Regions from separate parts of the Nocardia sp. CA-151230 genome, predicted to be linked through region 1. Evidence: riboswitches for the same ligand, from Rfam matches in the RefSeq annotation. Region 1 holds a riboswitch; each other region holds the start of a gene.
What was found. Region 1 has a riboswitch for magnesium ahead of ACQP1O_RS24465 (MgtC/SapB family protein). Riboswitches for the same ligand answer to the same signal wherever they lie in the genome.
Positions count from the first base shown of each region.

Region 2: it holds a riboswitch for magnesium, as region 1 does, so the genes downstream of both, ACQP1O_RS11550 (hypothetical protein) here and ACQP1O_RS24465 (MgtC/SapB family protein) in region 1, are expected to answer to the same signal.
Region 3: it holds a riboswitch for magnesium, as region 1 does, so the genes downstream of both, ACQP1O_RS07585 (NRAMP family divalent metal transporter) here and ACQP1O_RS24465 (MgtC/SapB family protein) in region 1, are expected to answer to the same signal.

Region 1 is NZ_CP192061.1:5,142,668-5,145,937, forward strand. Features, by position in the region: gene ACQP1O_RS24455 (ArsR/SmtB family transcription factor) at 1-5, opposite strand, end outside; gene ACQP1O_RS24460 (MFS transporter) at 93-1,403, shown strand; M-box (ykoK) riboswitch at 1,389-1,564, shown strand; gene ACQP1O_RS24465 (MgtC/SapB family protein) at 1,766-2,479, shown strand; gene ACQP1O_RS24470 (SDR family NAD(P)-dependent oxidoreductase) at 2,531-3,270, opposite strand, start outside.
Region 2 is NZ_CP192061.1:2,549,610-2,552,879, reverse strand. Features, by position in the region: gene ACQP1O_RS11555 (ABC transporter permease) at 1-1,130, opposite strand, end outside; gene ACQP1O_RS11550 (hypothetical protein) at 1,167-1,955, opposite strand; M-box (ykoK) riboswitch at 2,309-2,478, opposite strand; gene ACQP1O_RS11545 (hypothetical protein) at 2,543-2,707, opposite strand; gene ACQP1O_RS11540 (DUF308 domain-containing protein) at 2,747-3,270, opposite strand, start outside.
Region 3 is NZ_CP192061.1:1,713,574-1,716,843, reverse strand. Features, by position in the region: gene ACQP1O_RS07600 (amidase) at 1-410, shown strand, start outside; gene ACQP1O_RS07595 (hypothetical protein) at 541-894, shown strand; gene ACQP1O_RS07590 (hypothetical protein) at 954-1,202, opposite strand; M-box (ykoK) riboswitch at 1,473-1,653, shown strand; gene ACQP1O_RS07585 (NRAMP family divalent metal transporter) at 1,995-3,270, shown strand, end outside.

The sequences.
Region 1 (3,270 bases):
GCCACGGCGTCCAGGCTAGTCCACATGTTCACAAATTCCGAACATCCTGTTATGTTCGGAATTATCGAACATGTCTGTGCCGGGAGGACGCCATGACCGTCGAGCAATCCACCGCAGCCGCCCCCGAAGACGCTGCCGCCCCGCAGGATTCACCACCCGGGAGCAGTGCGCGGTTCTGGGGCACCGCCTACACGTTGCTGGTCCTGTTGACGGGCACGAACGTGGCCACGCCGCTGTATCACGGCTACGCCCATCGGTTCGGATTCTCAGCGCTGGTGATGACGCTGGTGTTCGCGGTCTACATGGGGGTGCTGATTCCCGCGCTGCTGATCGCCGGTCCGGCCTCGGATGCGCTGGGGCGGCGCCGGATTCTGCTGCCCGCGCTGGCGCTGGCGGCGCTGGGCACGCTGGGTTTCGCGCTGGCCACCGACGTGGTGTGGTTGTTCGCGGCCCGCGTCCTGCAGGGGCTGGCGGTCGGGGCGGCCTCGGGCGCGCTCACCGCCGCGCTGACCGAGCTGGAGCCACACGGTAGCCGCCGCCGTGCGGCCCTGGTGTCGGCGGTGGCCTCGGCGGGCGGCATGGGACTGGGCCCGGTGCTGGGAGCTGTTCTGGCGCAATACCTTCCGGCTCCGTACCTGACGCCGTTCGCGGTGGAGCTGGCGCTGCTGGTCCCGGCCGCGGTGGCGGTGGCGGTGCTGCCCGAGACCGCGGCGGTCACCCGGTGGCGGCCACGGCGGCCGAGTATCCCGGCCGGGATGGGTGCGGTCTTCGCGGCCGCGGGCACGGGCGCGTTCCTGGGTTTCGCGGTGGTCGGCGTCTTCCTCACGCTGATCCCGACCTATGCCGCGACCCTGTCGGGCAGTGCGAATCTGGTGGTCGGTGGTGCGGCGGCCGCGCTGCTGCCCGCGGCGTGGGCGCTGGCGCAGCTGGTGGGTTACGGCACACCCGAACGGGCCCTGGACTTCACGGGATTCCCGCTGCTGGCGGTGGGCCTGGTACTGCTGGCGGTCGCGGGCGCGGTCTCCTCGCTGCCGTTGCTGCTGTTCGCGACGGTGCTGGCCGGGGCGGGTCACGGCCTGGTGTTCCTGTCGGGATTGACCGCGATCAACGCGGCCGCACCGGCCGATCGTCACGCCGATGTGCTGTCGACCTATTTCGTGATGGCCTACTGCGGCAGCGGCGGCCCGGTCATCGGCGTCGGCCTGCTGGCGGGCGCGACCGGTTTGCTGGGTGCGGTGCAGATCTTCGCGGCGGTGGTGGCGGTGCTGTGCGTGGTGCGGCTGGTGGCACGGGTCACGGTCGAGGCGCGAAGCTCGCGGGTGCACGAATGCGACGGCGCTCACGTCGGGTTGCCGATCGTGGCGGGCGGGTGTTTACTTCTGGTCGCAAGGTGCCGTCGTTAGCTGAGGCTCCTTCACGGATACAGGCCGGCGATCCCGAACGTCGAGAGACGCCCCGGATCAGGACAGGTTTCCCCGAGCTAAGGGGATGCCCCGACCGGCTCCCGCCACCCGTGGCGGGTTTACGCCGTGGAGTGCTGAAGGTCTTACGAGGGGTGGTACCCGTACCGGCGATTTCGCGCCGGTCCCACTCCCCCGGCATGCGTGCGCGTGGCGTCGAGGAGGTGGTGGTCGTGCCCGATGGACCGGATCGAGTTCCGTTAGCCAATCGTTCACTCGGCCGTACTCCCGCAATCCTCTGGCCGCTACCCCTACCCCGGTAGCGTCCGAGTCCGGAGTGCGCCGTCATCCAGTGGGAGATCGAGATGACCACGTGGGAAATGCTGCTGCGACTCGGCACGGGTGTCGGGTTGGGCGCGGTGATCGGGTTCGAGCGTCAGTTCCGGGCCCGGATGGCGGGATTGCGCACGAATTCGCTGGTCGCCGCCGGGGCGACCCTGTTCGTGCTGCTGTCCGCGCACGGCTTCAACGGCGCCTCCGCGGATCCGACTCGTGTTGCGGCGCAGATCGTTTCGGGCATCGGGTTCCTGGGCGCGGGCGTGATCCTGCGCGACGGGTTCAATATCCGCGGCCTGAACACCGCCGCGACGCTGTGGTGCGCGGCGGCGGTGGGCGCGCTCGCGGGTGCGGGCATGTATTCGACCGCGGTGGCGGGCACGGTGGCGGTGGTGGTGGTCAATACCGCGCTGCGCACGGTGGCGCGCACGGTGGATCGCCCCGGTGTCGACGAGGTCGAGGCCCAGGAGGCGTTGTACGCCTTCCACGCCGACACCGACGACGCGCACGAGGCGCATGTGCGGGCGCTGCTGGTGCAGTCGCTGACGCGCACCGATTTCCGGCTGGTGTCGATCTCGAGCCACGACACCTCCCCGGGCCGGGTGCAGGTGCGGGCCGAGCTGACCGGTGACCGCCGCGACGACCGGCAGATGGAGGCCGCGGTGAGCCGGTTGAGCCTGGAGCCGTCGGTGACCAGCGTCGGCTGGCGCACGGTGCCGCTGCGCGCGGAGGCCGAGGCGTGAACGCCGCGCTGCGGCCGTAGGACCCGGCCGCCGACCTGCGCGCATCCTGATTCACACCATCGCCGACGGGATCACCGTGGTCAGTCCGCCATCGACGAGCAGGTCCTGACCGGTGATGTAGGAGGCGTCCCCGGAGGCCAGGAATGCGACGGCGGCGGCCACCTCGTCGCTGTCGCCGACTCGCCCGAGCGCCACCCGCGCCCCCGCGGCGGCCTGCGCGGCGGCGGAGGCCTCGGCACGGAAGGCGGGGGTGTCGATGTAGCCGGGGCTCACCGAGTTCACCCGAATTCCGCGTGGCGCCAACTCCGCGGCCAGCGTCCGGGTCAGATTCTGCACCGCCGCCTTCGTCGCCGAATACAGTGCGGCGCCGGGCGCGCCCCGATACGGGGCGAAGGAGGCGTTGAGGACGATCGCACCGCCGTCGACCAGCATCGGCAGCATGTGCTGCACGGTGAAGAACGCGGCCTTGAAATTGATCCCCACCACCCGATCGAACTCGTCGCCGGTGACCGCCGAAACCGGCTGGAACGCACCGATTCCCGCATTCACGAACACCACATCCAGCCGCCCGAACCGCTCGGACACCACCCGCGCCAGCGCCGCGAGATCCTCGGGTTCGGTGGCGTCCCCGGCCACCCCGACCGCCCGCTCCCCCAGTTCGGCCACCGCGGTGTCGAGGCGGTCCTTGTCACGCCCGGTCACGATCACCCACGCCCCCTCTTCGAGGAGCCGCCGTGCGGCGGCCAGCCCCATCCCGCTGCTGCCGCCGGTGACGAGGGCGACCTTGTCCT
Region 2 (3,270 bases), 2.6 Mb from region 1:
GAGGTCGGCCCGAATTCGGCCAGGCCCACGGTTCTTTCGAAGTAGGAGGCGAGTGCCCAGGTGCCCCAGGCGAGCACGGCGAAGAGCAGTCCGTAGAAGAGCACATCGCCGAGGCGGCTGCCCGCGCGCTCGTCGTAGGCGGAGCGGGTGCTGCGCCCGAAGACCCGCATGAGGCGATCGACTCGCTCACCGACCGGCCGTAGCACCCGAGCCAGCCGGCCCGGCACCGTGCTGTGCCGTAGCAGGTCGAGCACCAGACTCCGTGGCGCCTGCGCACTTTCGGTGTGCTCCACCCGGAATCGCTCCGACCACGCCGTGAGTGGGCGCCAGAACACCACGTTCACCAAGACGATGGTGAGCACCATGACCAGCGCACCCACTATGAGGTTGCCGACCTGGGCCTCGGAGGTGGCCGCCGCGATGAAGCTACCCATGCCGGGCAGCGCCTCGTCCCGGCCGGACACCGTGATCACCTCCGAGGCCGCGAGCATGAACCACGCGCCTCCGAAGCTCATCATGCCGTTCCAGATCATCGGCACCATGGCCGTCGGCACCTCCAGCTGCCACAACCGCTGCCAGCGGGTGAGCCGCATCATGCGGGCCGCATCATCCAGCTCCCGGGGCATATTGCGCAATGCCTGGTAATAGGCGAAGGTCATGTTCCAGGCCTGCGCGGTGAAGATGGCGAAGATGCACGCCGCCTCCGCGCCCAGATACGAGCCGTGGAACAGGCCCACGAACGCGGTGACCGTGATCGAGACCAGGGCCAGCACCGGCACCGACTGCAGCACGTCGAGCGCGGGGATGAGCACCTTCTCGGCCCGCCGCGAGCGCGCCGCCCACTGGCCGACGATCAGTGTGAAGAGGATGGATGCCGCCAGGCCGATGAACATGCGCAGCGTGGTGCGTGCCGCGTAATACGGCAGGTTCGCGGGATCCGTTGATGCGGTCTCGGTTCCGGTATCCGGTGTCCAGGGCACCGACATGTCCCGAAACAGCTGCAGCACCAGCAGGATCAGCAGCACGCCCGCGCCGATGATCAGGTAGTCCACCGCTCGGAGCCGGCCGCGTACCCGCGGCACCTCGGGAGTCGTCTTGGGGCGGCCCGGAATTGCCAATTCGAGAGTCATTGCTGTTCACCTCGCGCCGGGTGGCGTCGTCGCAACTCAGTTGGTCGATTCGGCGGCGACCGCGGGCGGTGCGGTCATGACGTTGTAGGCGTGCACGGCCGAGGCCAGCACCGCCGGTGCGCCGATGAGCAGGTTGAAAACCACGACGCCTATCCCGGCCCCGGCCACCGCGCCCTCCAGACAGCCGGTGACGGCGCCGGGAATCGCCAACGTGCCCAACGTCAATGCGCCGACCGCGAGACCCTGGCCCGCGCCCAGCAGGACGCAGCCCAGCGGCGCACCGATGACGGCACCCAGCAGCGTGCCCACCGCCAGGGCCACGGTGAGCTCGTTGTTGACATTCTGGAAGACGATATTCATCCGATCCTCGAAGCTGTCGGGATCGGCAATCTGCTGTGCCGCAGGACCTTCGGCCTGCGCCTCCGCGGCGGCGTGCAACTCCGCGGCGATGCGTCGTTCCTCGGTGCTGACCGGTCGGGCCCGATCCGGGCGCGGGGTGAGGGTGGCGCTGTCGCCGTCGATGCGGGCGTCGATCGGGTACGTCGTGTCCTGCTTCGTGATGGTCAGCGGGATCGCCCCCACCACCACGCCCTGCGCGTCGAGGATCTGCAGCTGGTCGGTGGTGGTCCGGAACGTGCCGAGGTCGGTGCGCAGCACCACCGATCGGTCCACGATCCGGGCGTCGCCGGACACGGCCCGAACCGCGGTCAGAGCGTCGGCGGGCCGGATATCCGGTCCGGGTGCCGCGGCCGAAACGGCGGCAGGGGCGACCAGTCCGGCGGTGGTCAGCGCCGCGGTGGCGAATGCGAGCAAGCGAATTCTCATCGGGATGTTTCCCCTCGGGATACCGCTGCCCGCATCGGTTTACGGGCAGCATCGAATACCGCCGGGCACGGTGGTGCCGACGGGTCGGATATATGCGAATCTCCGAATTCATTCGTGAAATGTGCATGCGAATAATCCGGTGCCGCGCGGGCGGCATCGGGGTATCGGAGAATTACGCGCGTCGAGATATCGACGCGGTGTTGGTGTGCTGGCTAGCGGCCCGGACCGAGGCGGAGGGGCCGGCCCGGAGATCCCGGGTCATCATCGGGTGCCATCTTGCTACCCGACCTCCTCACTGGTAGAACGCGATTCGTCAACGCACGGGGGAGGTCGCCCGGAACTCTCGGGGCGGGCGCACACCCCTCTCGTCAGAGTTTTGGCACTGCACGACGTGTTCCGAATCGGAAAGCCACTTTGGATTACCCCTTGATCCGGAGAAATCTGTCCTAACCTTGGGCGTCTCTCGACGTCGTCAGATCAGTGGCCTGTGTTCGTACAGGAGCCTCGCCTATCGAGGTGCAACAGGGAACCTAGTCAAAGACTCGTTCAAAGTCAAAACCGCTATTCGCATACCGGCGAGCGCTATGTCACAGCGGCGCGCCGGGGCCGCCGATCGCACATTTCAGATGTGCCGCCGACGCTGGTCGGCGTGGTGAGACCTGGCCGCGCCGTGCCGACTGCCGCCCGCCGAGTACGACCGCGACGACAGCGGTCACGCCGAGCGGCGCCCCCGTGACGAGGACGCCGGTCACCGATATGACGCTGTGGCGCTTCAGCTCTCGCCGTCAGTACTACACCTGCCCGGTCGTTGGCTGGGAGCGCGACTTCCAGACCAGCAGTGCGGCTTGGGCAATGAAGAAGATGCCGCCGCCGGTGGCGTAGACGGACAGGACATCCAGGGATGGGGAGGGGCCGGTGGCCTGGGCGACGTAGACGGCGCCGACCAGGAAGGACAGGCCGCCGGAGATGAGAGTGGGCCATTGTTTGCCCAGGGTGGGGCCGCGGCGGTAGAGGCCGACTGCGAGTTGGGCCGCGCCGGATATCGTTGCCCAGATGCCGAATACGGCCAGGACGGCGGCCACGCCGCCGGCGGCTCCAGCAATGCCCAGGGCGATGGCGGCCAGAGTGCTCAGGGCGCCGTTGAGGGCGGTCACGCGGCGCTCGGAGCCCTCCGGTACCGCGAGCCAGTCGATGGCGGAGGACACCGCGTCGATGAGGGGGTAGGCGATCAGCAGGGTGAGCGCGACGGCGTTCAGGGGGTCGTGGGCAGCGGCGAAGGCGAGGGCCCACGCGATGGCCAGGAGGCCGCGGACCA
Region 3 (3,270 bases), 3.4 Mb from region 1:
GCCTGCGGGACCATCATCGCCGCACCTTCCACCGCACCCCGGGTGCGCTGCGGCGACTACGCCGGGTGCCGGCCGCCTACGCCCGGATGTTCGCGCGGCACGAAGTGGTCGTCTCGCCGGTCCTCTCGCACACCACGCCGGAACTCGGATTCGTCTCGCCGACGGTTCCGTTCCCCGAATTGATCGAGCGGCTCACCGGTTATGTGGGCTATACACCGTTGAACAATGTCGCCGGAACCCCCGCTATATCGCTGCCCATGGGCCGAACCAGCGCGGGACTGCCGGTCGGCGTGCAACTCTCCGGTGCACACGGCGACGAGCGAACCCTTATCGAACTGGCGTATCTCCTCGAATCCGAACAGCCTTTCCCGCGTATCCACATCCCGACGGAGGGTCAATTGCTGGGATGATTCCCGGAATGACGCCTGAGAATCGGGCATTCTCTCCGAAATTTCAGGACATTACTCGCACGTAGCCACAACACCGGGTGCATTCTGGACTACAGGCAAGGAGTTTTCTCGGTTCGAGGGAGGTAGGGACATGGTCAGGGTGACGGCGGTCAAACCGAACGGAGAACACTGGCATCCGCATCCCGGTGACGCCATCGAGGACCCGGGCGAAGGCCCAGCTCTGGTGCTGTGCCTGCTCGGCATCGCATGCCTCGGCATGACACTCACGGCCGCTGCGTCCGGCTACCACGGCTGGGCGATACTGGGCGCGATCGCGACCGCGGTGCTCATCGTCTCGGGTTTGCTGATGATCCGCTTCGAATACTTCCGCGAATTCAAACGGGAGCAGCGTGGCGGGCGGCACGGGCACAACCCTCTGGTCCGTGGAGCGTGGCGTCCGCGGCAGGTCAGTTCGTGGCAGGCGCGGCGTGGAATCCAGTCGTGACCGGTCACCCGGCCACGATCCGGGACTGAACTACTGAACTACTGAACCGAAACGATCGGCTAGTCGGAGGTGACGGAAAGTAGGCCGAATCGGTTGACAGCGGCGTGATTGTGGCCGTCGGCGCTCGTGATGACCACCTCGGCAGGATTGATCAGGGCAATGCAGCAGAAGAGCCCGTCGTCCTGCTGAATGCCGAGCGACAGGAACCGATGATTGTTGGCCCGCTGCCATTCGTCGAGGGCGGCGTAGAGCCCTCGCATGGTAGCGCTTTCGAAGTAGACGACATTGTGCTTGTTGAGTTCGGACACCGACCGATCATGCACCGGCCGTCATCAGCGCTGCCCGCAGATCGATGCGATCGTCGAGGCCGGACAGGTCGCGCCCGGCCCCTTCAACCCGGTGGCCTCGCCCTGGCCGATACCCTTCGCGAGGCCACCGTCGGATGCCATGACGGACCGGGCAGCCATGAATGTTGCCACAGGGTATCTGCGGTCGGACCGGGTTGGGGCACAAGGGATTACGAGGAACCGACCGGCCCGGATTTGACAAGCGGTACGACCGGGCCCACCATTGCCCAGTCAGCACCTCGCTAGGCGAGGCTCCTGTACGAACACAGGCCACTGATCCGACGACGTCGAGAGACGCCCAGGGTTAGGACAGATCACCCCGGATTAAGGGGTGATCCGAAGTGGCTTCCCCGGGCCGCGAGCCCTCCGGATACGTCGTGCAGTGCCGAAGCTCTGACGAGAGGGGTGCAGGGTCCACGCCGTCGCGCGGGGCCCGGATCCCTCTTGCCGTGCGCGATGCGATACCCGATGTAGCGACGTCCACGTACGTCCCGGCGGCAAGGAGGTGAGGGACGAACAATGAGTTCCGGCGATAGTCCGTATCCGAGTACGGATTTCACTCTCCTGACGTCCCCGGCTTGCCGCATTCCGGTCACCGGCTGACCCGTTTCCCGCACAGGCGTTCCCGGCGCTCCACCGTCGGGCGGTAGCCCGCGCGTGCCCCGGGCCGGTCGATCCGTGCCCGAACTCGCTCGGCGGCCGGGCGTATTCCGCACGCCCGCACCCCTGATGATCGAAAGCGAGGGACAGGCCATGGCCTTCTTCGCGAACGGCCCCAGCCGCCGCACCTCCACCGTCGCCGTGCCCGCCGCAGCCGGCCGGCCCGACACCCACCCCACCGGCGCCGTCATGGACAGCGCGCACGTCGGCGACATCGTCGGCGCGCTCGGCTCCATCGGCCGGCACGACACCCTCGAAGGCCGTTCCCGCCTCCAGCGTTTCCGCATGCTGCTGGCCATCATCGGGCCCGGCCTGATCGTCATGGTGGGCGACAACGACGCCGGCGGCGTGGCCACCTACGCGCAGGCCGGGCAGAACTACGGCATGGCGCTGGTCTGGACCCTGGTGCTGCTGATCCCGGTGCTCTACGTGAACCAGGAGATGGTGGTCCGCCTCGGCGCGGTCGCCGGAGTCGGCCACGCGCGCTTGATCTTCGACCGCTTCGGCAAGTTCTGGGGCGCGTTCAGTGTCGGCGATCTGTTCATCGTGAACGCGCTCACCATCGTCACCGAGTTCATCGGTGTCTCCATGGCGCTCAACTACTTCGGGCTGCCCAAGGGCGTCGCCGTGCCACTGGCCGCGGTCGCGCTGTTCGCCATGGTGGCCGGCGGTTCGTTCCGGCGCTGGGAGCGGTTCCTTTTCGGGCTGATCGCACTGAACATCGTCATGTTCCCGCTGGCATTCCTGGTGCACCCCAAGGCATCCCAGGTCGCTCACGGATTTCTGCCGTCCTTCCCGGGCGGGCTGAACTCGACGCTGCTGCTGCTCATCGTGTCCATCGTGGGCACCACGGTGGCGCCGTGGCAGCTGTTCTTCCAGCAGTCCAACATCGTCGACAAGCGCATCACTCCCCGCTGGATCCGCTACGAGCGCATCGACCTGTGGATCGGCATCGTCGTGGTCATGGTCGGCGCGGTCGCCATCATGGCGGCGACCACCTTCGGCCTCGCGGGCACGGCCGCGGCCGGCAGCTTCACCGATGCCGGGGCCGTCGCCCACGCGCTGCACGACCACGTGGGCACCACCGCCGGCGCGCTCTTCGCCATCCTGCTGCTGGACGCCTCGCTCATCGGCGCCAATGCCGTCGGCCTGGCCACCACCTACGCCCTCGGCGACACCCTGGGCCGGCGGCACTCGCTGCACTGGAAGGTCTCCGAGGCGCCGGCCTTCTATATCGGATACGCGGCCCTGCTCGGTGTCGCCGCCGCGGTGTCGTTCAGCCCCGATCACGTGCTGGGCCTGCTGACCCAGGGGGTGCAGGCGCTGGCCGGGGTGCTGCTGCCGTCGGCGACGGTGTTCCTGGTCCTGC